DNA from 3 places in the Solibacillus sp. R5-41 genome. Region 1 is predicted to be linked to each of the others. Evidence: a T-box and tRNA genes for the amino acid it is inferred to sense, from the RefSeq annotation. Region 1 holds a T-box; the other regions hold tRNA genes.

Region 1 (9,492 bases):
TTGAAAGTGCAATAGCCTTTGTTAGGGAAGAATGGAAGAACTAGAGTCTCAAAAATACATTCTCCAACTTCAGGTGCCTTATTGAACAAACGGAGCAGATTATTTGAAGAAGAAAATGGGAGTTTTTATATCGCATTTGACTCAAATTGCGAAACAAAAAAATGAACTGTGCCAAAAGGACAGTTCAATCTATAGGTATTATTTTACATTCTTTAGAGGGGAAATGATATTGTTATAAAAAAACCTTTCCCATTTAGCTAACAAACCTTTCCCATTTTCACCACGTTGTATTTCAATTTCATGGTTTTTATGAAATTCTGCTATTCGTTTATTATGTTTTTTATGCCATTGATGGAGAGCTGCTTGTTTCATTTTTATTCCTCCTCCGATTATTACTATAATTATATCTCTAGGATTGATAATTACAAAGTTATATTAACCAACAAGTTTTGATAAAAAGAAGCAAAATTTATGGAGAAAATTACGCAACGAAATACGGAGGTGCGTTATTGGGAATAGAACATGAAGAAGAACAATTTCGTAGTACGACCATAATGTGTAATAAATGAGAAATTGCTTATTCAACTAACGCGGCAGGATAGTTGAATAAGATCAGATAAAAGAAAAACTAAGTGAGGATTGATTGCTTTGAATTCGATTAGAAAAGCCTACGGTTATGTAACAAGAATTAAAGATGGAAAAATACAGGTATTAGTTTTTCAACATCCGATTTCTGAAGCAGGGATACAGATACCTAAAGGTACAGTAAATGCCGAAGAAGATACTTATAATGCAGTAATTAGGGAAGTTAAAGAAGAAACAGGATTAATAAACTTTGAGGTTGAGAACTTAATTGCAGAAGATTATTGGGAAAATGATGATGGTGCTGTACATAATAGGTTTTTTTACAAGATAAATGTATCAAGTAATTTAGATATGTGGGATTACGAACCGACAGGGGGAGGGGATGAAGAAGGACTAACGTTCCATTATTTTTGGATATCATCAAAGGATGAGGTTGAACTTATACGAGGGCACGGTGATTATTTAAACCTAATCTTTATCTAATTCTTCTTCAAGTAACAGAGGCGATTGTTCAATTAGAGCAGTCGCTTCTTGTGCTAACGCAGCAGTTAAATTTAATATAATAATTGGTGAAATTAAATTAAATATGTTAAAATTATCCAAATAGGGATGTTCCTGAATCCATTTTAGCTGAAATTAAACAATAGATACTTCACAAACGGATTGCTTTAGGATAGCCTTTTCTTCTTGAACTAACGTGGCAGGTTAGTTGAACAAATACATTGAATTAGCTAATCAATTTGAAGTAAAAAGTAAAGGATGATGATAATTATAGAAGCATTTGATGGATTTTTTTATGGTCTAATACAAAAACGTTAGAAAAATTAACAGATAAGATTTTAGAGAAACAAGAAATGCAGTATAAATTATTAGGAAATAAAATCGAACTTAATTGATAAATTAGAATAGAAGATTGTATTTTATAAAAGGCATAATAATATTTTTCCTAATTCAACTAACGGAGCAGATTAGTGATAGAAGGACTTAGAATCTTGTTTAGATATGGATATAAAGAAATGGGGGAAGTAGTATGTTCATAATTAGAACAATTATTTTATGGATTATTATATCAACTATCATTAATGCATATTTAATGACATTACCCATACCTGTTTTACGAAAAAGAAATTATCCGGCTAACTATCTAATTAAACGAAATAATAGGATAGAAATACAAAAAAATAGGGAGTGTGCAGCATTTTCAACAGCGTATGTGCTGCGTCATTTTGGAATGGAGGCCGATGGTGAAGAGTTATATACTAATTTCCCTAGTAAAACGAGGTCAGGCAATGTATATCCAAAGGGAATCCGTACGGTGTTAAGAAAAAAGGGATATAAAACAAACTATTATAAAGGAAATATTAATACATTAAAGTACGAAGTTAGTAAAGGAACTCCCGTAATTGTTTTTATTAAAGTACATAAGAATCACAATAATTTGCATTTTGTCCCTGTCGTAGGGTATGACAAGGAGTATATCTATCTTTCAGAATCATTAAGGCATCTGGTGAGTTGTAATGATGATAACAATAGCTATAATCGAAAAGTTCCTATTAATGAATTTGGGGAATTGTGGGATATAAAAAATATTAATATGCTTCTTTATAGCAATACTTATATAACCGTAGACGCAACACAGAGCAAATATTAAGGAAGCTTGCAGTGATAAACTTTTTGTAGTAGTGAATGAGTTCATATGTTGTATTAAAGGGTAGATGTATATACAGGTATACACTCTGGTTTATCTATTAAAATCTTTAATTTTCTTATAGAAATAACAGGACAGCAATCCTGTAAAAAAATATGAACGTTTTACTCCTGTCATCAGTCTAATAAGTAAAGGGGGCGAGAAAATAGACGAACGCGAGCTAGCAAAGCGTGCAATTGCTGGAGATGAACAGGCATTTCTACAGCTTCTTTCCCTTTATGAAGGTGCATTATATCGTACATCACATAGCTATTTGAAAAATGAACATGATGCCATTGAAGCATATCAAGAAATGACATACCGCAGCTTAAAAAATATACATAAGTTGAAAGAACCGAACTATTTAAAAACGTGGTTAATTCGCATCTTGATCAATATTTGCCTTGATATGAAATTAAAGCAATCACGTTTGGTATTAACAAATGAAATCGAGCAAATGATTTAGCCGATATCATTACGAAACTTCCACTAGCGGAGCAGCAACTCATCCATTTGAAATATTTTGAGCAATACAAGAACAGTGAAATCGCGGAAGTTCAAAATATTCCAGAAGGTACAGTGAAATCTAGGCTCCATAAAACATTGCGTAAATTGCGTGGCATGGTTGGGGAAAGGAGTGAATGGGAATGACGAACTGGGACGATGAAAAAATGCACCAACTGACTGAACAACTAAATGAAATTTCTGTACCAAAACAGGCGTTAGAGCAAGCGCGTATCAATGCCCAACGACAAAATCGACGGCACCGAAAAAAAATCCGTCGTACGTGGCAAACGGTGGCTCTTATAGTGACAATCTTCTTTGTTTTTGTTACATCTGTTCGTGTATCACCAGCCTTTGCAAATGCGGTGTCCAAAATTCCTGGTTTGTCGCCAATCATCGAATTGATAGCGTTTGACAAAGGTTTAGAGGATATTGTCGCGAATGACTACTACGAGGAAATCTTAATGAGTGAAACCCAAAATGAACTGACTTTTACGTTACTTGGTGTCATTGCGGATGAAACCGGCATGCTGCTCTCTTACAAAATCGCATCACCAAATGATTTACAAGGACTAACATTAGACCATTTAGAACTGGAACTAATGCACGGTGGTAATCCGATCGAGGCGGGTGTTGGCTATGGCTGGACTGCACATTATGAGCCTATATATGAAATCGAAAATACAATTAATGTGACCGCAACAGAGCCAATAGATTATTCAAATCGAAATTTTGAACTAAACTTTAAATTGCAAAAAGGGCAGGAAATGACTTTTAGTATTCCATTTACATTAAAAAAAGAAATTGTTAAAACGAAACATTATGTAGTGGATGAAAAAGTAATGGTGGATGGGCAAACAATCGAAGTAAAAAGCCTAGAGATATCGCCGTTGCGTGCCGGGATTAAAATTGCCATAGATCCGAATAATACGATGCAAATTTTACAATTTAACGAAATGAAGCTGATTGATGAAAAAGGCGAGGATTGGGGAAAGATTCAAAATGGTACAATAGGGTTCGGTGGAATTCGAGACGGAGTGGTCACTCTTTTTATGCAAAGTAATTATTTCCGTGAGCCTAAAAATTTGACGCTTGTTATTCCTGAAATAGAGGCATTGCCAAAAGGCGAGGATTTCATTACGGTTGATTTTGACAAACAACAAGTGCTGTATCAACCTGAAATACTTGATTTTACGATTCAATTTAAAAATAGAAATACGTTTTTCTATCTGATTCGTGATGTTAATAAACAGACAACTTTCTTTAGCCAAGGCGTAGATGCTGAAGGCAAAGCTGTATTTGAGCGTTCGAGTTGGCGTAGTGAATCCGACAATCTATACGAAGTTGGTTCTCAATTTGAAGCAAATGAAGGAGTAATGATAAATCCGGTTAAGATAATGGTCAATAGTTTCCCGAATTATTTAAAAGGGGAGTTAAAGGTGGAAGTGCCGTTAGGGGAATAACTGTATATTTTCCATATAAAACCCCGCTACACAATTCAACAACTATGGTTCTTAGGCAAGTATATAATTTGAAAAAGAGACGGAAATTTCAAAATCCACTTGCTTTTTAAAATCCACTTATGTAAAATGAATTCTAATTTAATCTAATAAATTCGATGAAAAAGAAAAGTAATCTATCTGGGATGTCAAGCGAGTTAGGGTTGGTGTGAGCCTAATACTGAAAAGATGGACGAAACGCACTTTGGAGAAATTTCTTGAAATAAAGTAGAGAAAATCGGGGAAGTCACCTCGTTAATAACAGAAAGCGGTCACTTTTGTGGCAACTAGAGTGGTACCACGGGAATCCAAGCTTCTCGTCTCTTTTATTTAGAGACGGGGAGCTTTTTTATTTTGGGGAGGAAAATGACATGAAGACAAAATTAGCACAGGTTATCGCAACTGCACTACAAGACAGCTTGACGATTGAAGAAGTGGAAGCGTTACTCGAAACACCGAAGCATGCTCAGTTAGGCGATGTGGCATTTCCTTGTTTTATTTTAGCGAAAAAATATAAAAAATCACCGCATACCATTGCAAGCGAATTAGCTATAAAAATCCATGGGACATTTATTCAAGAAGTACGTGTGGAAAATGCCTATATCAATGTATTTTACAATCAATTACAAATCGCGCAGGACATTGTAACACAAGTGCTAGTGCAACAAAGTCGTTATGGCACGAAAGAAAAAAATGGCCAAAAAGTGGCGATAGATTTTTCGTCGCCGAATATTGCCAAGCCATTCTCAATGGGCCATTTGCGTTCAACAGTGATTGGTCATGCACTTGCGAATATCGCGGAGAAGCAGGGCTATGAAGCGAATCGTATCAATCATTTAGGAGACTGGGGCACGCAATTTGGAAAGTTGATTGTTGCGTATAAATTATGGGGCAATAAAGAAGCAATCGAACAAAATCCAATTACTGAATTACTGAAAATTTATGTAAAATTCCATGATGAAGCAGAGCAAGATGACGCGCTAAATGATCAAGCGCGACAGGCATTTAAGGCACTAGAAGATGGAAATGAAGAAGCAACGGCATTGTGGAAGTGGTTCCGAGATGCATCTTTAAGTGAATTTAATGCGATTTATTCGATGCTCGGTGTACACTTTGATTCTTATAATGGAGAGGCATTCTATAATGATAAAATGCAGCCTGTCGTTGAGGAATTAACAGCGAAGGCTTTGCTCGAACAATCTGATGGCGCGATGGTTGTTAAGTTGGAGGGTATGCCACCTTCTTTAATTATGAAAAAGGATGGTGCAACATTGTATGCGACACGTGATTTAGCGGCTGCGATTTATCGTTACAACACGTATCAACCTGCAAAAGTATATTATGTAGTAGGCAATGAACAATCACTTCATTTCAAGCAATTATTTGCAGTGTTACAAAAAATGGGCCATACTTGGGCAGCGAATTATGAGCATATACCATTTGGGATGATGTTAAAAGACGGCAAGAAAATGTCGACACGTAAAGGAAAAGTAGTACTGCTTGCAGATGTGTTACGCGAAACGATTGAGGCAGTGACAAAAAATATTGAAGTGAAAAATCCACAGTTGCCGAATAAAGCACAAGTAGCAAATGAAATTGGTATTGGCGCGGTGATTTTTAATGACCTAAAAAATGATCGTATGAATGATATCGAATTTTCAATTGAAAAAATGGTGACATTTGAGGGGGAAACAGGCCCTTATGTGCAATATACGAATGCACGAATCCAAACACTACTCAGCAAAGGGCATTTTGAACTGGATGCCGAGCCGATTTTGCGTTTAGACGAGGAAGCATGGGAAATTATAAAGCTTTTAGGAACGTTTCCAGCAGTTATTGAGACGGCCTTCATACAAGCAAGCCCAGCTGTTATTGCGAAGTTTAGCTTAGGTTTATCAAGAAGTTTCAATAAATATTACGCCAACACGAAATTTTTAACAAATGATCTGCAGGAAAAAGATCGTTTGAAAATAGCGAATACTGTGTCGATCCTTTTAGAAGAAAGTTTACGTTTGTTGGGGATTAAAGCGCCAAAAGAGATGTAGGGTGTCATCTTCCTTACCGTGTAAACGAACTTTCTAAGGGCAATGCTATTGTGACAATTAGCCGCGGATAATAAATTTGAATTAAAAATGTTTGAACTAGAGGGAATCCTATGTGAGATCAATCTTGCATAGGGAATCTTTTTTTTATGTCGTATTAGGCATAATGCTAGTATCGTACACGGGTGCATTTATGATAGATTTCGAACTAAGTGTACAGCGTAGGTAAAGTAAATCCGTTGAAATCTAAATCAAAGATGCGACATCCATTTCAATGTCGGCATTTTTTGCATACATATAACAATCGATGCTTTTTTAGTCTGTAAATTTCAGTAAAGATATAAAAATTAATTAGAAATTTATTTTTATATTTTATTCTTATTATTATAAACTGAAAGGAGTAGTCTATGAAAAAAGTATTGAGAGTGATAAAGAAAATAGCTGTGTTGTTTATTGCCACCATCTTGCTTGGGTTAGTATCGATTTTTATTTATCATAATTATCAGTTAGGAAAAGAAGCAACACTTATTAAAAGTAAGGGAACCCTCGTTAATGTAAATAATAAAAATATTAACGTTTATAATGAAGGTAATGGTAAGGACACGTATGTATTTATGTCGGGTTCCGGGATTGCTGCGCCTGTTTATGAAATGAAGGGCCTTTATAGCAAGTTTTCACAAGAAAATAAGATTGCTGTTGTTGAAAGAGCAGGATATGGCTATAGTGATGTTTCTAACGATGGTCGAGACATTGATAAAATACTAGAGCAAACTCGAAAAGTACTCATTCAAAGTGGAAATAACCCCCCGTACGTTTTAGTGCCACACTCGTTATCAGGATTGGAAGCAATTTACTGGGCTCAAAAATATCCAGATGAAGTGAAAAGTATTATTGCATTGGATATTGGTTTACCGCATCAATATGTAACACATAAAATGGGCCTAGTTGATTCATTAGCCGTAAGAGGCATCAATATGTTAACCAAAATTGGTGTTCATCGACTTTTTCCTTCTACTACTTTTAATCCTGAAGTGATCGAGCAAGATTTTTTAACTGATCATGAAAAAGAACTCTATAAAGCGCTATCCTTTAAGCAAACCTTTAATGATGATATGGTGCAAGAGCTTTTACAGAGTTACGAAAATAGCAAAAAATCGGTTAACCTACCGATACCAAAGGAAACACCTATCTTATTTTTAGATGCGGTTGCTGATCAAAATAAAAATTCGAAATATACAAAGCAAAAAAGTAAAGATTATGAAGAATTTGCAGAACAATTAAATGTAGCAGATGTTATAAAAATTGAAGGTACGCACAGCATTTATTTATACGAGCCAGAAGAGATTTATAAGCTGTCTACCAAATTTATTAAAAAAAATGAAAGGCCTATGTGATGAAAGAATACAATATTTTAGTTGTTGAAGACGATGTAATGATTGGCGATTTATTGCAAAAAATTTTGCAACGCGAAGGATACCATGTATGTTGGAAATCAGATGGAAAAGAAGTGCTTGATATCATTCATAAGATGGATTTAGTCATTATGGATGTAATGTTGCCAGGTGATGATGGCTATCAAATGACCAAGAAAATAAAAAAGCTAGGATTAAATATTCCGATTATTTTTCTATCTGCCCGCAATGATATGGAGAGTAAACTACAAGGTTTGACAATTGGAGAGGATTATATGAGTAAGCCTTTCGATCCTAGAGAACTTCTTTTAAGAATAAAGAAAATGCTCGAAAACCAATATGGTACATTTACACAAATAAGACATTTATCTATTGATGCTGAGCTTAGAAGGGTGTTCAGCGAAAGTCTGCATAATGAAGTTGCCTTTACTGCCATTGAACGAAAGATATTTTTCTATTTATATGAAAATAGGGATAGAATTTTGACGAAGGATCATTTCTTTGAATATTTATGGCCTCTCGAAGATAGAAATCAAAATATCGTGAATGTTCACATGAAAAAAATCAGAACAAAAATCAATGATAACTCAGGTGAAATACTTCAAAATATATATGGAGAAGGGTATAGATTAAATACCTATAAGAAGAAATGAAACTAAAAAAGAAATATCGGCTATTATTACTCTCAGCCATTATCAGTGTGCCGTTGTTATTACTAGCAATTAGTGTTTTTATGTCAATCATTTATGAAGTTGTTTTTAAAACGAAAAACAAGGGTATTCCATTTCATGAATCTTTTGCTTATCCCACAATGCTAGTCGTATTCTGTCTATCGCTTTTATTATTAGCCTTGTTGTTTTCGAAATCGATTAACGCACTCCTAAATAAAATTAATATATTGAATACAACGATTCGCGATTTAGCAAGTGATGAAAAGATTCCAAGTACATTAGAGGTTACCAATAATGATGAAATAGGAGAACTTATCCGGTCGGTCAATGTATTAATCGAAAGAACAACGTATAGAGAGTTGGAAATGAAGCAACAAGCAGAAATACAAAAAGAGCTGCTAAACAAATTAAGGCACGACATCAATACACCGTTAACAGCTATCAAATTACAATTATTTTATTTAGAAGGTCAATATACACTTTCAGCACCGATACTAGATTCACTCTATCAACAAATACAATATATTGCTGATTTAACGAATGAATTTAATATACAAAACACAGATACGTTAGAAAGTTCATATATTTTGAATGATGAAGTTAACCTAAATGATTTAGTAGAAACCATGCTTAAAAAGTGGAGTTATTTGTATAGTATCCATGATATTGAATTAATATATCAACCAGTAAATAAAGGTTTGATATGGACGAGTAGCGAGCTATGGATACAAAGGATATTTGATAACATTTTTCAAAATACATTGAAGCATGCAAAAGCTACCAAACTTGAGGTGAGCATTGAAAATAATGTTGTTATTTTAAGTGATAATGGTATTGGTTTTGATGTTAATCGTAAACATGAGGGGCTAGGATTAAAGATTATTGAGGATATCACAAGAATTCTCAATATAAACTATACTGTACAGTCGAATGAAAATGGGACTATTTATAGAATACAGAAACCTGGTAAATGAACAATACACGCGCACTGCTGCGGGAAGTATGGACATTAAACTATACGAATGGTGCGGAAATTCGTGAGGAGGATGAAATCATGTTGGAGTCATTCAAATGAGATTCCGCACCGGTGTT
Region 2 (9,492 bases), 1.2 Mb from region 1:
GGCCTACATTCTATGGCGGAGAAGGAGGGATTCGAACCCTCGCACCGCTTACGCGATCTACACCCTTAGCAGGGGCGCCCCTTGAGCCACTTGGGTACTTCCCCATAGAATAAAAATGGCTCCGAAGGTAGGACTCGAACCTACGACCAACCGGTTAACAGCCGGTTGCTCTACCACTGAGCTACTTCGGAATAATTATGATGTTTTAATGGTGGGCCTAAATGGACTCGAACCATCGACCTCACGCTTATCAGGCGTGCGCTCTAACCAGCTGAGCTATAGGCCCTTAAAATGGAGCGGGTGATGAGAATCGAACTCACGACATCAGCTTGGAAGGCTGAGGTTTTACCATTAAACTACACCCGCATTATGGTGGGTCAGGACGGAATCGAACCGCCGACACTTAGAGCTTCAATCTAATGCTCTACCAACTGAGCTACTGACCCATAATACTCTTCCATAAATATAAATGGCGGTCCCGACCGGGATCGAACCGGCGATCTCCTGCGTGACAGGCAGGCATGTTAACCGCTACACCACGGGACCATTTGGTTGCGGGGACAGGACTTGAACCTGTGACCTTCGGGTTATGAGCCCGACGAGCTACCACTGCTCCACCCCGCGACAATATTACTTTATTCTATTCTTTATCCTATTGAACACCATTACTTTTAAAAAATGGAGGAGGTAGAGGGATTCGAACCCCCGCGCGGTGTTACCCGCCTGTCGGTTTTCAAGACCGATCCCTTCAGCCGAACTTGGGTATACCTCCATGAATCATTCAATTTACTGGTGGACCTTACAGGACTCGAACCTGTGACCGGACGGTTATGAGCCGTCTGCTCTAACCAACTGAGCTAAAGGTCCTTTAAGATGGCGGCGGAGGGAGTCGAACCCACGACCTTTCGGGTATGAACCGAATGCTCTAGCCAGCTGAGCTACACCGCCAGGATCTTTATATGGTTAAAATTGTTTGGTGGAGCCTAGCGGGATCGAACCGCTGACCTCCTGCGTGCAAGGCAGGCGCTCTCCCAGCTGAGCTAAGGCCCCATGAAATGGTCGGAATGACAGGATTCGAACCTACGACCCCTTGGTCCCAAACCAAGTGCTCTACCAAGCTGAGCTACATTCCGAAAAATATCATTAAAATTTATATGGCGCGCCCGGCAGGAGTCGAACCCACAACCTTCTGATCCGTAGTCAGACGCTCTATCCAATTGAGCTACGGGCGCATATTTATTTAAAAGAAAATGGTGCCGAGGGCCGGAATCGAACCGGCACGGTGATCACTCACCGCAGGATTTTAAGTCCTGTGCGTCTGCCAGTTCCGCCACCCCGGCATATTTGGAGCGGAAGACGAGGTTCGAACTCGCGACCCCCACCTTGGCAAGGTGGTGTTCTACCACTGAACTACTTCCGCATATGCTTAAGAATTTTTTATTCTGACAATGTATTTAATTTAATGGTGCGGGTGAAGGGAGTCGAACCCCCACGCCTTGCGGCGCTAGATCCTAAGTCTAGTGCGTCTGCCAGTTCCGCCACACCCGCAGCAGACATATATAAAACTGGTGAGCCATGAAGGACTCGAACCTTCGACCCTCTGATTAAAAGTCAGATGCTCTACCGACTGAGCTAATGGCTCTCTAAATGGTGCCGGCGAAAGGAGTCGAACCCTCGACCTACTGATTACAAGTCAGTTGCTCTACCAACTGAGCTACACCGGCATTTAGAAATGGTGGAGGATGACGGGCTCGAACCGCCGACCCTCTGCTTGTAAGGCAGATGCTCTCCCAGCTGAGCTAATCCTCCTGGGTAATATGCCTAGCGATGTCCTACTCTCACAGGGGGAAGCCCCCAACTACCATCGGCGCTAAAGAGCTTAACTTCCGTGTTCGGTATGGGAACGGGTGTGACCTCTTTGCCATCATCACTAGACAATTTAAAAGACAAGATTTATTATATCGTATTTACTAATAAAAATCAATACTTTATTGGTAAAAAATAAATTTTATTCTTTCAAAACTGGATAAACGTTTCATTGAAAATGTGCAATAAATTGTGGTTAAGTCCTCGACCGATTAGTATTCGTCAGCTCCATATGTCGCCACACTTCCACCTCGAACCTATCTACCTGATCGTCTTTCAGGGGTCTTACTTACTTGCGTAATGGGAAATCTCATCTTGAGGGGGGCTTCATGCTTAGATGCTTTCAGCACTTATCCCGTCCACACATAGCTACCCAGCGATGCCTTTGGCAAGACAACTGGTACACCAGCGGTGTGTCCATCCCGGTCCTCTCGTACTAAGGACAGCTCCTCTCAAATTTCCTACGCCCACGACGGATAGGGACCGAACTGTCTCACGACGTTCTGAACCCAGCTCGCGTACCGCTTTAATGGGCGAACAGCCCAACCCTTGGGACCGACTACAGCCCCAGGATGCGATGAGCCGACATCGAGGTGCCAAACCTCCCCGTCGATGTGGACTCTTGGGGGAGATAAGCCTGTTATCCCCGGGGTAGCTTTTATCCGTTGAGCGATGGCCCTTCCATGCGGAACCACCGGATCACTAAGCCCGTCTTTCGACCCTGCTCGACTTGTAGGTCTCGCAGTCAAGCTCCCTTATGCCTTTACACTCTACGAATGATTTCCAACCATTCTGAGGGAACCTTTGGGCGCCTCCGTTACTCTTTAGGAGGCGACCGCCCCAGTCAAACTGTCCGCCTGACACTGTCTCCTACCCCGTTAAGGGGCATGGGTTAGAAGTTCAATACAACCAGGGTAGTATCCCACTGACGCCTCCTTCGAAGCTGGCGCTCCGAGATCTCTGGCTCCTACCTATCCTGTACAAGTTGTACCAAAATTCAATATCAGGCTACAGTAAAGCTCCACGGGGTCTTTCCGTCCTGTCGCGGGTAACCTGCATCTTCACAGGTACTATAATTTCACCGAGTCTCTCGTTGAGACAGTGCCCAGATCGTTACGCCTTTCGTGCGGGTCGGAACTTACCCGACAAGGAATTTCGCTACCTTAGGACCGTTATAGTTACGGCCGCCGTTTACTGGGGCTTCAATTCGTAGCTTCGCTTGCGCTAACCACTCCTCTTAACCTTCCAGCACCGGGCAGGCGTCAGCCCCTATACTTCACCTTACGGTTTTGCAGAGACCTGTGTTTTTGCTAAACAGTCGCCTGGGCCTATTCACTGCGGCTCTCGTGCGCTTGCACGCTCAAGAGCACCCCTTCTCCCGAAGTTACGGGGTCATTTTGCCGAGTTCCTTAACGAGAGTTCTCTCGCACACCTTAGGATTCTCTCCTCGACTACCTGTGTCGGTTTGCGGTACGGGCACCTCTCACCTCGATAGAGGCTTTTCTTGGCAGTGTGAAATCAGGAACTTCGTCCATACGGACTCGTCATCACAGCTCAACGTATTAGTGTGCGGATTTGCCTACACACACGCCTTACTGCTTGAACAGAGACAACCAACGCTCTGCTTACCCTATCCTACTGCGTCCCCCCATTTCTCAAACGGTGAGGAGGTGGTACAGGAATATCAACCTGTTGTCCATCGCCTACGCCTATCGGCCTCGGCTTAGGTCCCGACTAACCCTGAGCGGACGAGCCTTCCTCAGGAAACCTTAGTCATACGGTGGACGGGATTCTCACCCGTCTTTCGCTACTCATACCGGCATTCTCACTTCTAAGCGCTCCACCAGTCCTTCCGGTCTGACTTCAACGCCCTTAGAACGCTCTCCTACCACGCATCCATACGGATGCATCCACAGCTTCGGTGAATCGTTTAGCCCCGATAAATTTTCGGCGCAGCGTCACTCGACCAGTGAGCTATTACGCACTCTTTAAATGGTGGCTGCTTCTAAGCCAACATCCTGGTTGTCTAAGCAACGCCACATCCTTTTCCACTTAACGATTACTTTGGGACCTTAGCTGGTGGTCTGGGCTGTTTCCCTCTTGACTACGGATCTTATCACTCGCAGTCTGACTCCCGTGTATAAATATCTGGCATTCGGAGTTTGTCTGAATTCGGTAAAGCGAGATGCCCCCCTAGTCCAAACAGTGCTCTACCTCCAGTATTCTCAATCACGAGGCTAGCCCTAAAGCTATTTCGGAGAGAACCAGCTATCTCCAGGTTCGATTGGAATTTCTCCGCTACCCACACCTCATCCCCGCACTTTTCAACGTGCGTGGGTTCGGGCCTCCAGTAAGTGTTACCTCACCTTCACCCTGGACATGGGTAGATCACCTGGTTTCGGGTCTACGACCACGTACTAATTCGCCCTATTCAGACTCGCTTTCGCTGCGGCTCCGTCTCATCAACTTAACCTCGCACGTAATCGTAACTCGCCGGTTCATTCTACAAAAGGCACGCTATCACCCATTAACGGGCTCTAACTACTTGTAGGCACACGGTTTCAGGATCTATTTCACTCCCCTTCCGGGGTGCTTTTCACCTTTCCCTCACGGTACTGGTTCACTATCGGTCACTAGGTAGTATTTAGCCTTGGGAGATGGTCCTCCCAGATTCCGACGGAATTTCACGTGTTCCGCCGTACTCAGGATACATTCAAGAGGGAATGAGGTTTCACTTACAGGGCTTTTACCTTCTATGGCGGGCCTTTCCAAGCCGCTTCAACTATCTCATTCTTTTGTAACTCCGTATAGAATGTCCTACAACCCCAAAGAGCAAGCTCTTTGGTTTGGGCTCTTCCCGTTTCGCTCGCCGCTACTCAGGGAATCGAATTTTCTTTCTGTTCCTGCAGGTACTTAGATGTTTCAGTTCCCTGCGTCTGTCCTCAACACGCTATGTATTCACGTGAAGATACTATGTGATTAAACATAGTGGGTTCCCCCATTCGGAAATCTCTGGATCAAAGCTTACTTACAGCTCCCCAAAGCATATCGGTGTTAGTGCCGTCCTTCTTCGACTCCTAGTGCCAAGGCATCCACCGTGCGCCCTTATTAACTTAACCAATAAGTTACACTTACTCAGATGAGTAAGATTTTAAAAGATTGCACGATCAATTTCTTGATCATTTGTTTGTTTATTGCTTTCAATGTCGTTTTATCCAGTTTTCAAAGAACAAGTTTTGAAGTATTTCATCATAAAGATGAACCTTCAAAACTGAACAGCAAACGTTAATGTTTCATTCCATAAGGAATGATTCCGAATATATCCTTAGAAAGGAGGTGATCCAGCCGCACCTTCCGATACGGCTACCTTGTTACGACTTCACCCCAATCATCTATCCCACCTTCGGCGGCTGGCTCCATAAAGGTTACCCCACCGACTTCGGGTGTTACAAACTCTCGTGGTGTGACGGGCGGTGTGTACAAGGCCCGGGAACGTATTCACCGCGGCATGCTGATCCGCGATTACTAGCGATTCCGGCTTCATGTAGGCGAGTTGCAGCCTACAATCCGAACTGAGAACGGTTTTATCGGATTAGCTCCCCCTCGCGGGTTGGCAACCGTTTGTACCGTCCATTGTAGCACGTGTGTAGCCCAGGTCATAAGGGGCATGATGATTTGACGTCATCCCCACCTTCCTCCGGTTTGTCACCGGCAGTCTCCTTAGAGTGCCCAACTAAATGATGGCAACTAAGAATAAGGGTTGCGCTCGTTGCGGGACTTAACCCAACATCTCACGACACGAGCTGACGACAACCATGCACCACCTGTCACCGTTGTCCCCGAAGGGAAAACTGTATCTCTACAGTGGTCAATGGGATGTCAAGACCTGGTAAGGTTCTTCGCGTTGCTTCGAATTAAACCACATGCTCCACCGCTTGTGCGGGCCCCCGTCAATTCCTTTGAGTTTCAGTCTTGCGACCGTACTCCCCAGGCGGAGTGCTTAATGCGTTAGCTGCAGCACTGAGGGGCGGAAACCCCCCAACACTTAGCACTCATCGTTTACGGCGTGGACTACCAGGGTATCTAATCCTGTTTGCTCCCCACGCTTTCGCGCCTCAGTGTCAGTTACAGACCAGATAGTCGCCTTCGCCACTGGTGTTCCTCCAAATCTCTACGCATTTCACCGCTACACTTGGAATTCCACTATCCTCTTCTGCACTCAAGTTTCCCAGTTTCCAATGACCCTCCACGGTTGAGCCGTGGGCTTTCACATCAGACTTAAGAAACCACCTGCGCGCGCTTTACGCCCAATAATTCCGGACAACGCTTGCCACCTACGTATTACCGCGGCTGCTGGCACGTAGTTAGCCGTGGCTTTCTAACAAGGTACCGTCAAGGTAGCGCCAGTTACTACGCTACTTGTTCTTCCCTTGCAACAGAGTTTTACGAACCGAAATCCTTCTTCACTCACGCGGCGTTGCTCCATCAGACTTTCGTCCATTGTGGAAGATTCCCTACTGCTGCCTCCCGTAGGAGTCTGGGCCGTGTCTCAGTCCCAGTGTGGCCGATCACCCTCTCAGGTCGGCTACGCATCGTTGCCTTGGTGAGCCGTTACCTCACCAACTAGCTAATGCGCCGCGGGCCCATCCTGTAGTGATAGCCGAAACCATCTTTTAACTTTCGAACATGAGCTCAAAAGTGTTATTCGGTATTAGCCCCGGTTTCCCGGAGTTATCCCAATCTACAGGGTAGGTTACCCACGTGTTACTCACCCGTCCGCCGCTAACTTTCAAAGGATGCAAGCATCCAATGAAAGTCCGCTCGACTTGCATGTATTAGGCACGCCGCCAGCGTTCGTCCTGAGCCAGGATCAAACTCTCCATAAAAGTTAGTTTGAAAGCTCATTTGCTTTGCTAGCGTATCAACATAAAGTTGATATCTATGTTTTGTTTAAGTTCATCACTTAAACGTTTAAATCATTAACGTTTGCTTGTTCAGTTTTCAAGGTTCATGTTGTTATGTTAGAAAAACAACTTCTTTATATTATCACCCTTACATTATCATGTCAATAACTTTTTTCAAAGCTTTTCGATACTGTTTTAGGGACTTAATTAATATAAAGCATAATCCATTTGGAGTCAATCATTATTTCGAAATAATTTTCCGAAGTGAATGTTCCTCTTAGGGACAAGTAATAATATATCCTAAGAGGAACATTAAATCAAGCTTTTTTTGAAAAGATTTTTTTAACATCAACTATAAATAGCATTATTCCAAAAAGCACAATGATTCCACCTAGTATTTGAGTGCCCGTTAAGTACTCATCAAATATAAAAATCGCTAATATTGCCGCTCCAATTGGTTCAAATAAAATAGCAATAGAAATAACATTTGTACTCACCCACTTTAAAGACCAATTAAATAAATTATGACCAAGCAAATTAGGGATAATCGCTAATAGTAAAAACCAAAACCAGTCTATTGCCGGATAAGGACCAAATGACTCGCCCTTTATCAATACATAAAAGAACAATGTAATCGTACTAATAGAATAAACAACCATTGTATATGTAATTAATGATAACCTTTGACGAACATCTTGACCAAATAACAAATACCCCGTGACAAGCGCACAAGCTATGAGCGCTAAAATGTCACCATATAGTGCATTGCCACTGATTTGAAAATCTCCCCAGCCAATTAATACACTCCCCGCAATTGCAATGGCACCCGCGGCAATTGTTTTAAGAGTGATTTTTTCTTTAAAAAATAGATAAGTCCCGACAAATGCGAATAATGGTTGCATCGTAACTAATACAGTGGAACTCGCAACCGAAGTATAGTTAAGCGATTCAAACCATAAAATAAAGTGGAACGCCAAAAAGATTCCTGCAATTGAAGAAAAAATCCAATCCCGTTTTGATAAGTGCTTAAGTTCATGCCGATACTTCATTAAAAATAATGGAAGCATAATTAAAATTGATAATAACATCCGGTAAAATGCAATGACGCCCGATTCCGCATTTGTTAGTTTTACAAATATGGCCGACAGCGCAACGGAAATTACACCAATAAATATCGGAATATATGGATTAATAGGCGGTTTGTTCATTATTATACCTTCACTCCTTCTTTTAATTCTTAATTTAAATGAATTCAATTTAGTATTTCTTCTTAATTACTATAAATGATTTAAAAGTTTATTCATTGGAGTTCACTAGAAAAAACATTGAATATGACCGATTATATTTCGATAAAAAAAATAAAATCACATCACTACATTTTACTTGCTCACAATAAATAAGACTAGAAAAAAATTATTGTCCGTCCCGTTCAATGGTTCGATTTTTCTTGCTTACTCCAAATTGCATTTTTGCACCTAGATTACAAAGGAGTTGAACTGATTGGAGTGGCTTGTGGTAGATGATTTTTCATTAGAAATTTTTTTCAGACTTTTAGTCGCAGCAACTTTAAGCTTAATTATAGGCATTGAAAGAGAACTAAAAAAGAAACCCGTTGGATTAAAAACAAGTTTAGTTATTGCGACATTTAGCTGTTTGTTAACAATTATCTCCATAGAAACTGCTTACACCACCCCCGCGAGAGATGACATTAATATAACAATGGATCCTTTACGACTAGCCGCTCAAATCGTTAGTGGTATTGGATTTTTAGGTGCAGGCGTTATTTTAAGAAAGGAAAATAATAGTATAACCGGTTTAACAACTGCCGCTATGATTTGGGGAGCTGCTGCCATTGGAATTGCTGTTGGTGCAGGTTTTTACATTCAAGCTTTCATGACCGTATTAATTGTTGTTTTAGGAATAGAGGTTTTAGCACCTTTATTGTTTAAAATCGGACCAAAACGGTTACGAATGAGGGAAGTCTCCCTAACCATCTTGGCAGAGCATGCTGTAAATATAAAAAATTTATTAGATTACATGCGACAAAATGATATGCACATTGAAAATCTTTGCATCCGTGATGTGGCGGATTCCGAAACCTCTTTACACGAAGTCGATGTACGCTTTTCAACAGTAAGGACTAATAATACTTTAGAGTTGTATAATCGATTACATGAACTTAGTTACGTAAAAAAAATTAAAATCGAATATTTAGATTAGCGGAGGAGTATACGAATGAAAGATCTAGTCAGTTTATTAAAGGGCGGAAATAAGCCATCCTTACTCGCAGCACTCGTCAATGCATTTTTAGGTACCCTTAAAGGTGTAGCCTTCTTTTTAACAGGAAATGTAGCCATGTTTGCCGAAATGATGCATTCATTTGGTGATGCAGCGAACCAATTTTTTGTTTTTATCGGTTCAGCCTTATCCAAAAAAGCACCTTCTCCTCGTTTCCCTAACGGCTATGGGCGCGTAGTGAATCTTGTGTGCCTTGGCGCGGTATTGATTGTTGCAATTTTATCTTATGAAACAATTAAAGAAGGCTTGCACCACTTTTTGCATCCCGCTACCGAATCGAGTGGTATGTATATTGCACTTAGCGTGTTAGCAATAGGGGCGTTTTTAGAGTTAATTGTTTTAAATAAAGCAGCGAAAGAAGTGCTCCATGAAGTTGGGGTGGAAGGTAAAGGTCTTGCAATTTTTCAATCTGTCCGCTATTTAA
Region 3 (9,492 bases), 1.1 Mb from region 1:
CTATATTAAATAATAATGTTGATTTTTAAAATAAGTACGAGGGGACTCAAGTATTAAGTGGGTTCCCTCACTAATTTAATAACCTCTGTACATTATTTGAAATCAATGTTTTTAGAAATACAAGTTCATCTTTCTCAAAATCCTAAGTATCAATATCAGTATCATTTGAATAACATTGAACCACTTTTACAACAGTATTTTTCATCTCTTTTGGGACCATCTATTATTCCTTCCCTAATATTTTTCCTATCTCAATCTCGATGTATTGTGATTGAGATAGGAAAATTGTGACGAACGCCATTTTTTATCTTAGGTGATATCAATTGAATGAAGAACAGGCTACTTCAATAATCATCTTTCTAACTGTTGTGTCGTCATTTCATTGCCAACAATTCACTCTCGATTAATTTTCTATATCTTTTATAGATCGAAAGTAAGTGAGGTTCTCTACTGGGCTTAATTAGCCGAAATCATGTTGATAGAGCTTCTATATCAAGCGAATTGATGTATGAATATGAATAATGATCTGACCATTTATTTGTGCAGCAATGCTATTCATGCTACAAAAAGAATGCGATAACCAAACGAAGGCAATTTATTATGATTCTATATCAAAATCCCTTAGATAAACGATCAAACAAAGACTCTTGGAATAAGACAGTTAGCTCTTAAAATTAACGATAAGTGGCGAAGCTGGTTTTCATTAAGTGTATAAATAGGGGGATTATGGTCGAAAAATAAACACGATTTTATAAACAATTACTTATATTTTGAATCATAATGGATTGTTAAGTGAAATATTTGGAAATAGTAGTTGATAAATAATTGTAATCGTATTAAACTTTCGTTATGCCTTTTAAATTTTTCTAATTAACAAGTTTAACTAGCAAATATCAACTTTTAAAAAAATAATAATATTTTTAAAAAAAGTTATAAAAAACTATTGCATTTCACTCAAAATCTTGATATTATAAATCTTGTCCTTAACAATTAGGTTTTGAAGTTCTAAGGAATCAGTTCTTAATATCCCATGGAGGATTAGCTCAGCTGGGAGAGCATCTGCCTTACAAGCAGAGGGTCGGCGGTTCGAGCCCGTCATCCTCCACCATTTCTAAATGCCGGTGTAGCTCAGTTGGTAGAGCAACTGACTTGTAATCAGTAGGTCGAGGGTTCGACTCCTTTCGCCGGCACCATTTAGAGAGCCATTAGCTCAGTCGGTAGAGCATCTGACTTTTAATCAGAGGGTCGAAGGTTCGAGTCCTTCATGGCTCACCAGTTTTATATATGTCTGCTGCGGGTGTGGCGGAACTGGCAGACGCACTAGACTTAGGATCTAGCGCCGCAAGGCGTGGGGGTTCGACTCCCTTCACCCGCACCATTAAATTAAATACATTGTCAGAATAAAAAATTCTTAAGCATATGCGGAAGTAGTTCAGTGGTAGAACACCACCTTGCCAAGGTGGGGGTCGCGAGTTCGAACCTCGTCTTCCGCTCCAAATATGCCGGGGTGGCGGAACTGGCAGACGCACAGGACTTAAAATCCTGCGGTGAGTGATCACCGTGCCGGTTCGATTCCGGCCCTCGGCACCATTTTCTTTTAAATAAATATGCGCCCGTAGCTCAATTGGATAGAGCGTCTGACTACGGATCAGAAGGTTGTGGGTTCGACTCCTGCCGGGCGCGCCATATAAATTTTAATGATATTTTTCGGAATGTAGCTCAGCTTGGTAGAGCACTTGGTTTGGGACCAAGGGGTCGTAGGTTCGAATCCTGTCATTCCGACCATTTCATGGGGCCTTAGCTCAGCTGGGAGAGCGCCTGCCTTGCACGCAGGAGGTCAGCGGTTCGATCCCGCTAGGCTCCACCAAACAATTTTAACCATATAAAGATCCTGGCGGTGTAGCTCAGCTGGCTAGAGCATTCGGTTCATACCCGAAAGGTCGTGGGTTCGACTCCCTCCGCCGCCATCTTAAAGGACCTTTAGCTCAGTTGGTTAGAGCAGACGGCTCATAACCGTCCGGTCACAGGTTCGAGTCCTGTAAGGTCCACCAGTAAATTGAATGATTCATGGAGGTATACCCAAGTTCGGCTGAAGGGATCGGTCTTGAAAACCGACAGGCGGGTAACACCGCGCGGGGGTTCGAATCCCTCTACCTCCTCCATTTTTTAAAAGTAATGGTGTTCAATAGGATAAAGAATAGAATAAAGTAATATTGTCGCGGGGTGGAGCAGTGGTAGCTCGTCGGGCTCATAACCCGAAGGTCACAGGTTCAAGTCCTGTCCCCGCAACCAAATGGTCCCGTGGTGTAGCGGTTAACATGCCTGCCTGTCACGCAGGAGATCGCCGGTTCGATCCCGGTCGGGACCGCCATTTATATTTATGGAAGAGTATTATGGGTCAGTAGCTCAGTTGGTAGAGCATTAGATTGAAGCTCTAAGTGTCGGCGGTTCGATTCCGTCCTGACCCACCATAATGCGGGTGTAGTTTAATGGTAAAACCTCAGCCTTCCAAGCTGATGTCGTGAGTTCGATTCTCATCACCCGCTCCATTTTAAGGGCCTATAGCTCAGCTGGTTAGAGCGCACGCCTGATAAGCGTGAGGTCGATGGTTCGAGTCCATTTAGGCCCACCATTAAAACATCATAATTATTCCGAAGTAGCTCAGTGGTAGAGCAACCGGCTGTTAACCGGTTGGTCGTAGGTTCGAGTCCTACCTTCGGAGCCATTTTTATTCTATGGGGAAGTACCCAAGTGGCTCAAGGGGCGCCCCTGCTAAGGGTGTAGATCGCGTAAGCGGTGCGAGGGTTCGAATCCCTCCTTCTCCGCCATAGAATGTAGGCCCGTTGGTCAAGCGGTTAAGACACCGCCCTTTCACGGCGGTAACACGGGTTCGAATCCCGTACGGGTCATCATAAAATGTAGAAAAGCGCTGCATACGTATAAAACGTATGCAGCGCTTTTTATCATCCAATTTTTTATTTCAGTAGAAAGATTCAATATTAGTGATCAGGGAATAATTGTCCAATTCCTACAAAAAAAATTTCCTTTACCATTGACCTTACCGTTACGTTATCCTTTATAGTAAAACATAGAGGTGATGGAATGCTTATTAATGAATTAGCAAAACTGTCTGGGGTGAGTAAACGGGCGCTCCGGTACTATGATGAAATTGGGTTATTGATTCCTTCTGAAATCGGGGAAAATGGTTATCGGCATTATAGTGATGCCGATATTGACCGACTGCAACAAATTTTATTTTATCGAGAGCTTGATTTTAAATTAGAAGAAATTAAAAAATTTTTAGATGCCCCGGAATTCAATGTGAATGAGGCACTTAGGAATCAACATGAATTGCTAGAACGAAAACGAAGTTATTTAGATGGGCTTATTAAAACAATAAAAAATACGATTCAAGTAATGGAAGGGGAAAAAATGATGACAAACGAACAAAAGTTTGAGGCGTTTAAAAATAAGATGATTGAAGACAATGACAAGCAATATGGTGAAGAAGTCCGAGAAAAATACGGGGAAGAGCAAATTTTGGCAAGCTATGGAAAGCTAAAAAATATGACAGAGGACCAATACAAGTCTGTCAATCAACTGGAGCAAATGTTATTTGAGCGCTTAAAGGAAGCAATGGTGAGTGGGGATGCAAGCGCTGAAGTGGCGATGGAGGCAGCGGAATTGCATAAACGTTGGCTAAGCTTTTATTGGGCAAAATATACACCGCAAGCTCATGCAGGCTTAGCGCAAATGTATTTACATGACGAGCGCTTTACTGCATATTATGACGAGCGTGTTGGTAAGGGCGCAACGCAATTTTTACATGATGCGATTATGGAATATGTGAAGTAATTATGCTTACGCATCAATTACGCCTAAGCTAACTCGTGTTCAGATTTTTTTCGAGCTCGCTCGAAAAACTCTCCTAAAAATCTGTGACATCCGCCGGGGTTTGAACCCTCACTTAAAAAAATGCATTTTTGGAATTCATCACCTACTTATAGAAGTAGGTAACGAATGATGAAACAAGTTAAATTTCTAATTCCCTAGCTATGTTTAAAATCAAAAATATAGGAAATAAATATAGGGATTAGGGGGACTAAAAATGGATGCAAATAAACTAAATCAATTAAAAAAACAGTTAACGGATGAATTAATGAATTTACAATCGCATATTCATGAGGTACCAACTGCGGAAAATTCGGAGCTGTCATCGGTAGAAACGCACCCGGCAGATGCTGCAACAGATTTAACAACGGTAACGACAGAAATTGCGATGGACGATTTTAAAGAAGAAGAAATTGAAAAAATACAACTCGCTTTAAAAGCAATAAAGGAAGGGACTTATGGTCAATGTATCGAGTGTCATAAGGAAATTCCATATGAACGATTAGAAGTGGTTCCAACAGCTCTCACATGTGTCGAACATTCCGATGATGTATAACAATGTTCGCTATAAAAAAATCCAGCCATTCGTGCAAAATTTGCACAAATGGTTGGATTTTTTAATGTAAAAAGTGTAGGACATCAAATTGTAATATTACTATGTCCATTACAGGAGGTAAGAAATAATAATGCCGATGCCAAGTAGGAAGCCGAAAAAAGTATTCGTTTGTGCGGTATATTTCATTGCAGGCATTACTTCTAGTGGCAGCTCTTTCGCACGGAATAATTGAACCGCATCGATTGGTTTTTTAATACTTAATAGTACAAGTAAAGACCATGACGTTAACCCATTGAAAATGACTAAACCAATAATCCACAAATACGAAACGATAAAGAATAAAGCTAAAATAGTAATCGCGTGATGACGACCGACTAAAATCGCCATTGTTTTACGACCGCCCTCGGTATCTCCAACAATATCTCGAATATTATTAGAGAGCATAATCGCACCAACTAAAATCATACTTGGTACGGAAATGAGTACCGCATCGATTGTAACCGTTTTTGTTTGGATGAAAAATGCGATTAACACAATGCCCATTCCCATAACAGCACCTGATACAAGTTCTCCAAATGGTGAGTAGGCAATTGGATATGGCCCGCCTGTATATAAAAAACCGATCAGCATACAGACTAAACCGACTGAGACAAGCCACCAAGAGGAAACTGCACAAATATAAATACCTAATAGAATGGCGATGCCGTAAAAGCTTAGTGCAATCATCATGATCGTTTTAGGGGCAACCCCGTGACGGACGATTGTTCCACCAATTCCAACAGAATCTTCGTTATCAAGCCCGAGTTTAAAATCATAATATTCGTTAAACATATTCGTTGCTGATTGTATTAACATACTTGCTATAAGCATCGCAAAAAAGAGTAAATAATTAATTACTTGATTTTCTACAGCTAAAGCAATGGCTGTTCCTAAAAATACGGGTACAAAAGAAGCTGTTAATGTATGAGGACGTGTTAAATGCCACCATACTTTAAAGTTTGTATCCGCTTCAATGACTTTTGTCATAAAGTATTACGCTCCTTAAATAAACAATATCTACACTATTTTAAACGAAAGAAAACAAAATGAATAGGGCAATAGCTTATACATACAACCTTTGATTGAAAAATGGTATGATAAGAAGGACATTATTTACAGGGCGAACGTAAATAAGTGAATAAATTGATGAAAATAATGAACTAACAAACTTAGTGAATATGCAACGTGACGGAGGGAATTTTCATGCAACACAAGTGGTACAATGCCACTGAGATAGAAGTAGGCTTAAATTCGAAGCGAAGTTTTTATATGGAAACAATAGAGGTGAGCCATTTATCCGCGTTGGCTTTTTTTACGGCGGGTGAATCGCTTTACGGGAAACGTCGATTTTATTGGCAAAATCGTGAAAAAACGTTTACATTAGTTGGCTTAGGACATGCTTATGTAATCGAAAATAACGATGGAGATAATCGTTTCGATCAAGTAGAGTGTGAATGGAAAAAATTGACGAACCAAATTGTTCAAGTAGAACATGAATTACAGCCAATTTTATTTGGTGGCTTTACGTTCGATCCAAAAAATGAAGTATCCGGGGAATGGACAAGTTTTCCTCAAAGCTATTTTACAGTGGCCACGCATCAACTAGTCATTCGTAATGACAAAGTGTATGTAACGATTCATTTAATTACAGACGACAAAAATAGTGAATCGATTTTGGGAAATTTACGAAAAGAGCGTGATGAATTCATTCATGCAGTACAGATGAATGAAGTTAAAACGTATTCGAAGCCTTTAATGATTAGCTATGAGGAACCTCATAAAGAAGCGTATTTACAATCAATTGATCAAGTAACGGATTTGATTAAAGCGAAAGAGGCACAAAAGGTTGTTATTGCACGTTCATTAGCGTTGCAATTTGATCAAGCCATATCATCTCCTCAAATTTTATCGCGTGTTGTAAATGAACAGCCTGAGAGCTATTTATTTGGATTGGAGCATCAGGATATGCTATTTTACGGGGCATCTCCTGAACGATTAGTTAAAGTAGAAAACGGTAAAGCTTATTCTTCTTGTATTGCAGGTTCAATTAAGCGCGGCCAAACAGTAGAAGAAGATGATGCGCTTGGACAAAGCTTATTAAATGATACGAAAAACCGTGGTGAGCATCATTATGTAGTGGAAATGATTACAGAAACATTCGAAAAAAATTGCTCAGAGGTAAAAGTGCCAAACGGTCCAAAATTATTAAAAATAAGAGATATTCAGCATTTATATACGCCAGTGGAAGGTAAGTTACATGAGGATGCGACAATTTTACAATTAGTAAAGCATTTGCACCCAACCCCTGCTCTAGGTGGTGTTCCGAGAATTCAAGCGCTCGAAATGATTCGAAAATATGAGCCAATGAATCGCGGGCTTTATGCAGCTCCAATTGGCTGGTTGGACGCCGATGGAAACGGAGAGTTTGCCGTTGCAATTCGTTCGGCTACGTTAGTGAAGGACAAGGCTTATTTATATGCAGGGGGCGGCATTGTAGAGGATTCTGAAGCCGCTTCAGAGTATGACGAAACGCTCGTGAAGTTCCGTCCAATGTTACGAGCTTTAGGGGGACAATTACATGAATGAACGTGAAATATTAACAAATTATGTTTATAAAATTGTCGCAACGCTTGTACAAGCAGGTGTTAAAAATGTGGTTGTTAGTCCTGGATCACGCTCAACACCACTTGCTTATGCATTTGCATCAACAGAAGCGTTACAATTGCATCGACAAGTTGATGAACGTGCGGCATCCTTTTATGCGCTAGGATTAGCAAAATCAACAGCGGAGCCAGTAGTACTTTTATGTACTTCTGGCACGGCCGCAGCAAATTACTACCCAGCGATTATAGAGGCAAAATATGCTCGTATTCCACTGATCATTTTAACGGCGGATCGTCCGCATGAATTACGTGAGGTTGGCGCACCGCAAACGATTAATCAAGTGCGTATATATGGTGAAAATGTAAAATGGTCGGTAGAATTTCCAATTCCAGATGATGCACCTCAAACATTGCCATTTATTGAGCGACATACAGTGCGCGCGGTTAATATTGCGATGACTGCCCCTTATGGACCGGTTCATCTCAATATCCCGTTCCGTGAACCATTATTAATTGATTTTCAAGAAAATTTACCTAAATCAATATTTACTCGCAGCTTTATTAGTGAGTTAGCTCCTTCAAAAATAGCGATTTCAGAATTATCACAAGTTATTAATCAAACGCGTACAGGGATGATTATTGTTGGGGAATTGCCACTTGGGACAGATACGTCTTACTTATGGGATTTCGTTCGCAAAGTACAATGGCCTGTCTTGATTGAAAGCTTATCAAATTTACGAACAGAAGTACCTGAAGACTGCCAGCTTTACGCGATTTCTACATATGATGCATTATTGAAAAACGAGCGATTTAAACGCAATGTCACACCACAAACGGTCATTCGCTTTGGTGCACAGCCTGTATCGAAGTTTTTAATGAAATTTATTGAACAGGCAATGCCACAAAGCTATGTCATTATTGACGAAGATCCAATATACCGTGACTCAACACATGTTTCTACCCATTTTATTCACGGGCTTGTTGGACAATGGTTAGCTGACATGACGATTGATAATCGATTAACAGAGGTTCCGTTTGCACAATTTTGGAAAATGGCTGATTTGCTCGCATTAGATGTCATTGAAAAATATGCAAATAATGCGACGGATGAAGGGGCAATGGTGCAGGCGATGCTCGAAAACTTACCGAATGAAGCTGATTTATTCGTGAGTAGTAGTATGCCAATTCGTGATTTGGATACGTTTTTGACAACTTCTCAAAAAGATTTACAAGTGTTTGCGAATCGGGGGACAAATGGTATTGACGGTGTGATGTCAACAGCGCTTGGATTTAGCAAGGGGCGACCACAGCGTCAAACGTATCTATTAATCGGGGATTTAGCATTTTTACATGATCTGAATGCTTTTATTGCCACGCGTTATCAATCATGTGATTTGACGGTTATTGTAATGAATAATGACGGTGGAGGCATCTTCTCCTACTTACCACAAGCATCGGTGGAAGCGCATTATGAGCAGTTATTCGGTACGCCAACAGCACTTACATTCGAACAAGTTGCGGACATGTACGAATTTGATTATAAGAAGGCATCGAACGTCGAAGAACTTGTCACAGCACTACAGGAACCAAAACAAAGTGCTGTGAAAATTATTGAAGGATTTACGAATCGGGCAGATAATGTCAAGGAACATCGTGCATTATGGAGCCGCATTCAAGAGGTGCTAAATGAATGGCTCGAGTCACTGTAAATGAGCAATCGGTTCATGTGGAAATTTATAATGAACTAGCAAAAAAAACGCTGGTACTTTTACATGGTTTTACAGGTAGTACGAAAACATGGCAACATGTTGTAAAGGAACTACCTGCTTCAGTGAAAATCATTGCAATTGATTTAATCGGACATGGTCAAAGTACAGCGCCACAAACAATGGATGCCTATTCAATGGAAGTGCAAATTCAATTGCTAGAGGACCTATTTGAGCAGCTAGCTATTCAGGCATTCACACTTGTCGGTTATTCGATGGGGGGACGTGTTGCATTAAGTTATACTGCGCGTTTCCCTAAGCGAGTCACTCAGCTTATTCTAGAAAGTGCATCACCTGGACTTGAAGGACAGGCAGAACGTCTGGCTCGAAAAAATGCGGATGATGCATTAGCGGATAAAATTGCTCAGAATGGTTTGCAATCATTTATTGAGAAGTGGGAGAATATCCCCCTTTTTGCCTCACAAAAGAATTTACCACAAATCATTCAAGCAGAAATACGAAATGAACGAATGATGCAACGAGAAATAGGCTTAGCGAATAGTTTACGCGGGATGGGTACAGGTGTTATGCCAGCACTTTGGAATCAATTGCAACAGATTACAATGCCTGTTACGTTAATTACTGGTGAATTGGATAAGAAATTTATAACGTTAAATGAACAAATGCAACAGCATCT

Evidence for each region. The T-box of region 1 lies ahead of argS (arginine--tRNA ligase). A T-box ahead of a tRNA ligase gene usually reads a tRNA of that ligase, here a tRNA-Arg.
Region 2: it has a tRNA-Arg gene. The T-box ahead of argS (arginine--tRNA ligase) is inferred to sense a tRNA for this amino acid. The anticodon was not compared.
Region 3: it has a tRNA-Arg gene. The T-box ahead of argS (arginine--tRNA ligase) is inferred to sense a tRNA for this amino acid. The anticodon was not compared.

The regions. Positions count from the first base shown of each region.
Region 1 covers NZ_CP024123.1:2,216,388-2,225,879, reverse strand. Annotated here, with positions in the region: gene CSE16_RS10745 (replication initiation and membrane attachment family protein) at 1-44, shown strand, start outside; gene CSE16_RS21565 (hypothetical protein) at 199-372, opposite strand; gene CSE16_RS10740 (NUDIX hydrolase) at 649-1,068, shown strand; gene CSE16_RS22055 (hypothetical protein) at 1,054-1,188, opposite strand; gene CSE16_RS10735 (cysteine peptidase family C39 domain-containing protein) at 1,616-2,236, shown strand; gene CSE16_RS21875 (sigma factor) at 2,547-2,738, shown strand; gene CSE16_RS21870 (RNA polymerase sigma factor) at 2,786-2,923, shown strand; gene CSE16_RS10725 (DUF4179 domain-containing protein) at 2,920-4,239, shown strand; T-box leader at 4,386-4,603, shown strand; gene argS (arginine--tRNA ligase) at 4,647-6,320, shown strand; gene CSE16_RS10715 (alpha/beta fold hydrolase) at 6,725-7,711, shown strand; gene CSE16_RS10710 (response regulator transcription factor) at 7,711-8,382, shown strand; gene CSE16_RS10705 (HAMP domain-containing sensor histidine kinase) at 8,379-9,374, shown strand.
Region 2 covers NZ_CP024123.1:3,370,203-3,379,694, forward strand. Annotated here, with positions in the region: tRNA gene CSE16_RS16665 (tRNA-Glu) at 1-4, opposite strand, end outside; tRNA gene CSE16_RS16670 (tRNA-Ser) at 14-104, opposite strand; tRNA gene CSE16_RS16675 (tRNA-Asn) at 117-191, opposite strand; tRNA gene CSE16_RS16680 (tRNA-Ile) at 210-286, opposite strand; tRNA gene CSE16_RS16685 (tRNA-Gly) at 293-366, opposite strand; tRNA gene CSE16_RS16690 (tRNA-Phe) at 371-446, opposite strand; tRNA gene CSE16_RS16695 (tRNA-Asp) at 471-546, opposite strand; tRNA gene CSE16_RS16700 (tRNA-Met) at 550-624, opposite strand; tRNA gene CSE16_RS16705 (tRNA-Ser) at 680-772, opposite strand; tRNA gene CSE16_RS16710 (tRNA-Ile) at 791-867, opposite strand; tRNA gene CSE16_RS16715 (tRNA-Met) at 875-948, opposite strand; tRNA gene CSE16_RS16720 (tRNA-Ala) at 975-1,050, opposite strand; tRNA gene CSE16_RS16725 (tRNA-Pro) at 1,057-1,133, opposite strand; tRNA gene CSE16_RS16730 (tRNA-Arg) at 1,156-1,232, opposite strand; tRNA gene CSE16_RS16735 (tRNA-Leu) at 1,252-1,340, opposite strand; tRNA gene CSE16_RS16740 (tRNA-Gly) at 1,346-1,420, opposite strand; tRNA gene CSE16_RS16745 (tRNA-Leu) at 1,464-1,548, opposite strand; tRNA gene CSE16_RS16750 (tRNA-Lys) at 1,567-1,642, opposite strand; tRNA gene CSE16_RS16755 (tRNA-Thr) at 1,649-1,724, opposite strand; tRNA gene CSE16_RS16760 (tRNA-Val) at 1,734-1,809, opposite strand; rRNA gene rrf (5S ribosomal RNA) at 1,820-1,935, opposite strand; rRNA gene CSE16_RS16770 (23S ribosomal RNA) at 2,059-4,985, opposite strand; rRNA gene CSE16_RS16775 (16S ribosomal RNA) at 5,196-6,752, opposite strand; gene CSE16_RS16780 (DMT family transporter) at 7,088-7,978, opposite strand; gene CSE16_RS16785 (MgtC/SapB family protein) at 8,271-8,990, shown strand; gene CSE16_RS16790 (cation diffusion facilitator family transporter) at 9,006-9,492, shown strand, end outside.
Region 3 covers NZ_CP024123.1:3,360,581-3,370,072, reverse strand. Annotated here, with positions in the region: tRNA gene CSE16_RS16660 (tRNA-Val) at 1,033-1,108, shown strand; tRNA gene CSE16_RS16655 (tRNA-Thr) at 1,118-1,193, shown strand; tRNA gene CSE16_RS16650 (tRNA-Lys) at 1,200-1,275, shown strand; tRNA gene CSE16_RS16645 (tRNA-Leu) at 1,294-1,378, shown strand; tRNA gene CSE16_RS16640 (tRNA-Gly) at 1,422-1,496, shown strand; tRNA gene CSE16_RS16635 (tRNA-Leu) at 1,502-1,590, shown strand; tRNA gene CSE16_RS16630 (tRNA-Arg) at 1,610-1,686, shown strand; tRNA gene CSE16_RS16625 (tRNA-Pro) at 1,709-1,785, shown strand; tRNA gene CSE16_RS16620 (tRNA-Ala) at 1,792-1,867, shown strand; tRNA gene CSE16_RS16615 (tRNA-Met) at 1,894-1,967, shown strand; tRNA gene CSE16_RS16610 (tRNA-Ile) at 1,975-2,051, shown strand; tRNA gene CSE16_RS16605 (tRNA-Ser) at 2,070-2,162, shown strand; tRNA gene CSE16_RS16600 (tRNA-Met) at 2,218-2,292, shown strand; tRNA gene CSE16_RS16595 (tRNA-Asp) at 2,296-2,371, shown strand; tRNA gene CSE16_RS16590 (tRNA-Phe) at 2,396-2,471, shown strand; tRNA gene CSE16_RS16585 (tRNA-Gly) at 2,476-2,549, shown strand; tRNA gene CSE16_RS16580 (tRNA-Ile) at 2,556-2,632, shown strand; tRNA gene CSE16_RS16575 (tRNA-Asn) at 2,651-2,725, shown strand; tRNA gene CSE16_RS16570 (tRNA-Ser) at 2,738-2,828, shown strand; tRNA gene CSE16_RS16565 (tRNA-Glu) at 2,838-2,909, shown strand; gene CSE16_RS16560 (MerR family transcriptional regulator) at 3,103-3,855, shown strand; gene CSE16_RS16555 (TraR/DksA family transcriptional regulator) at 4,109-4,447, shown strand; gene CSE16_RS16550 (1,4-dihydroxy-2-naphthoate polyprenyltransferase) at 4,556-5,473, opposite strand; gene CSE16_RS16545 (isochorismate synthase) at 5,690-7,072, shown strand; gene menD (2-succinyl-5-enolpyruvyl-6-hydroxy-3-cyclohexene-1-carboxylic-acid synthase) at 7,065-8,798, shown strand; gene menH (2-succinyl-6-hydroxy-2,4-cyclohexadiene-1-carboxylate synthase) at 8,780-9,492, shown strand, end outside.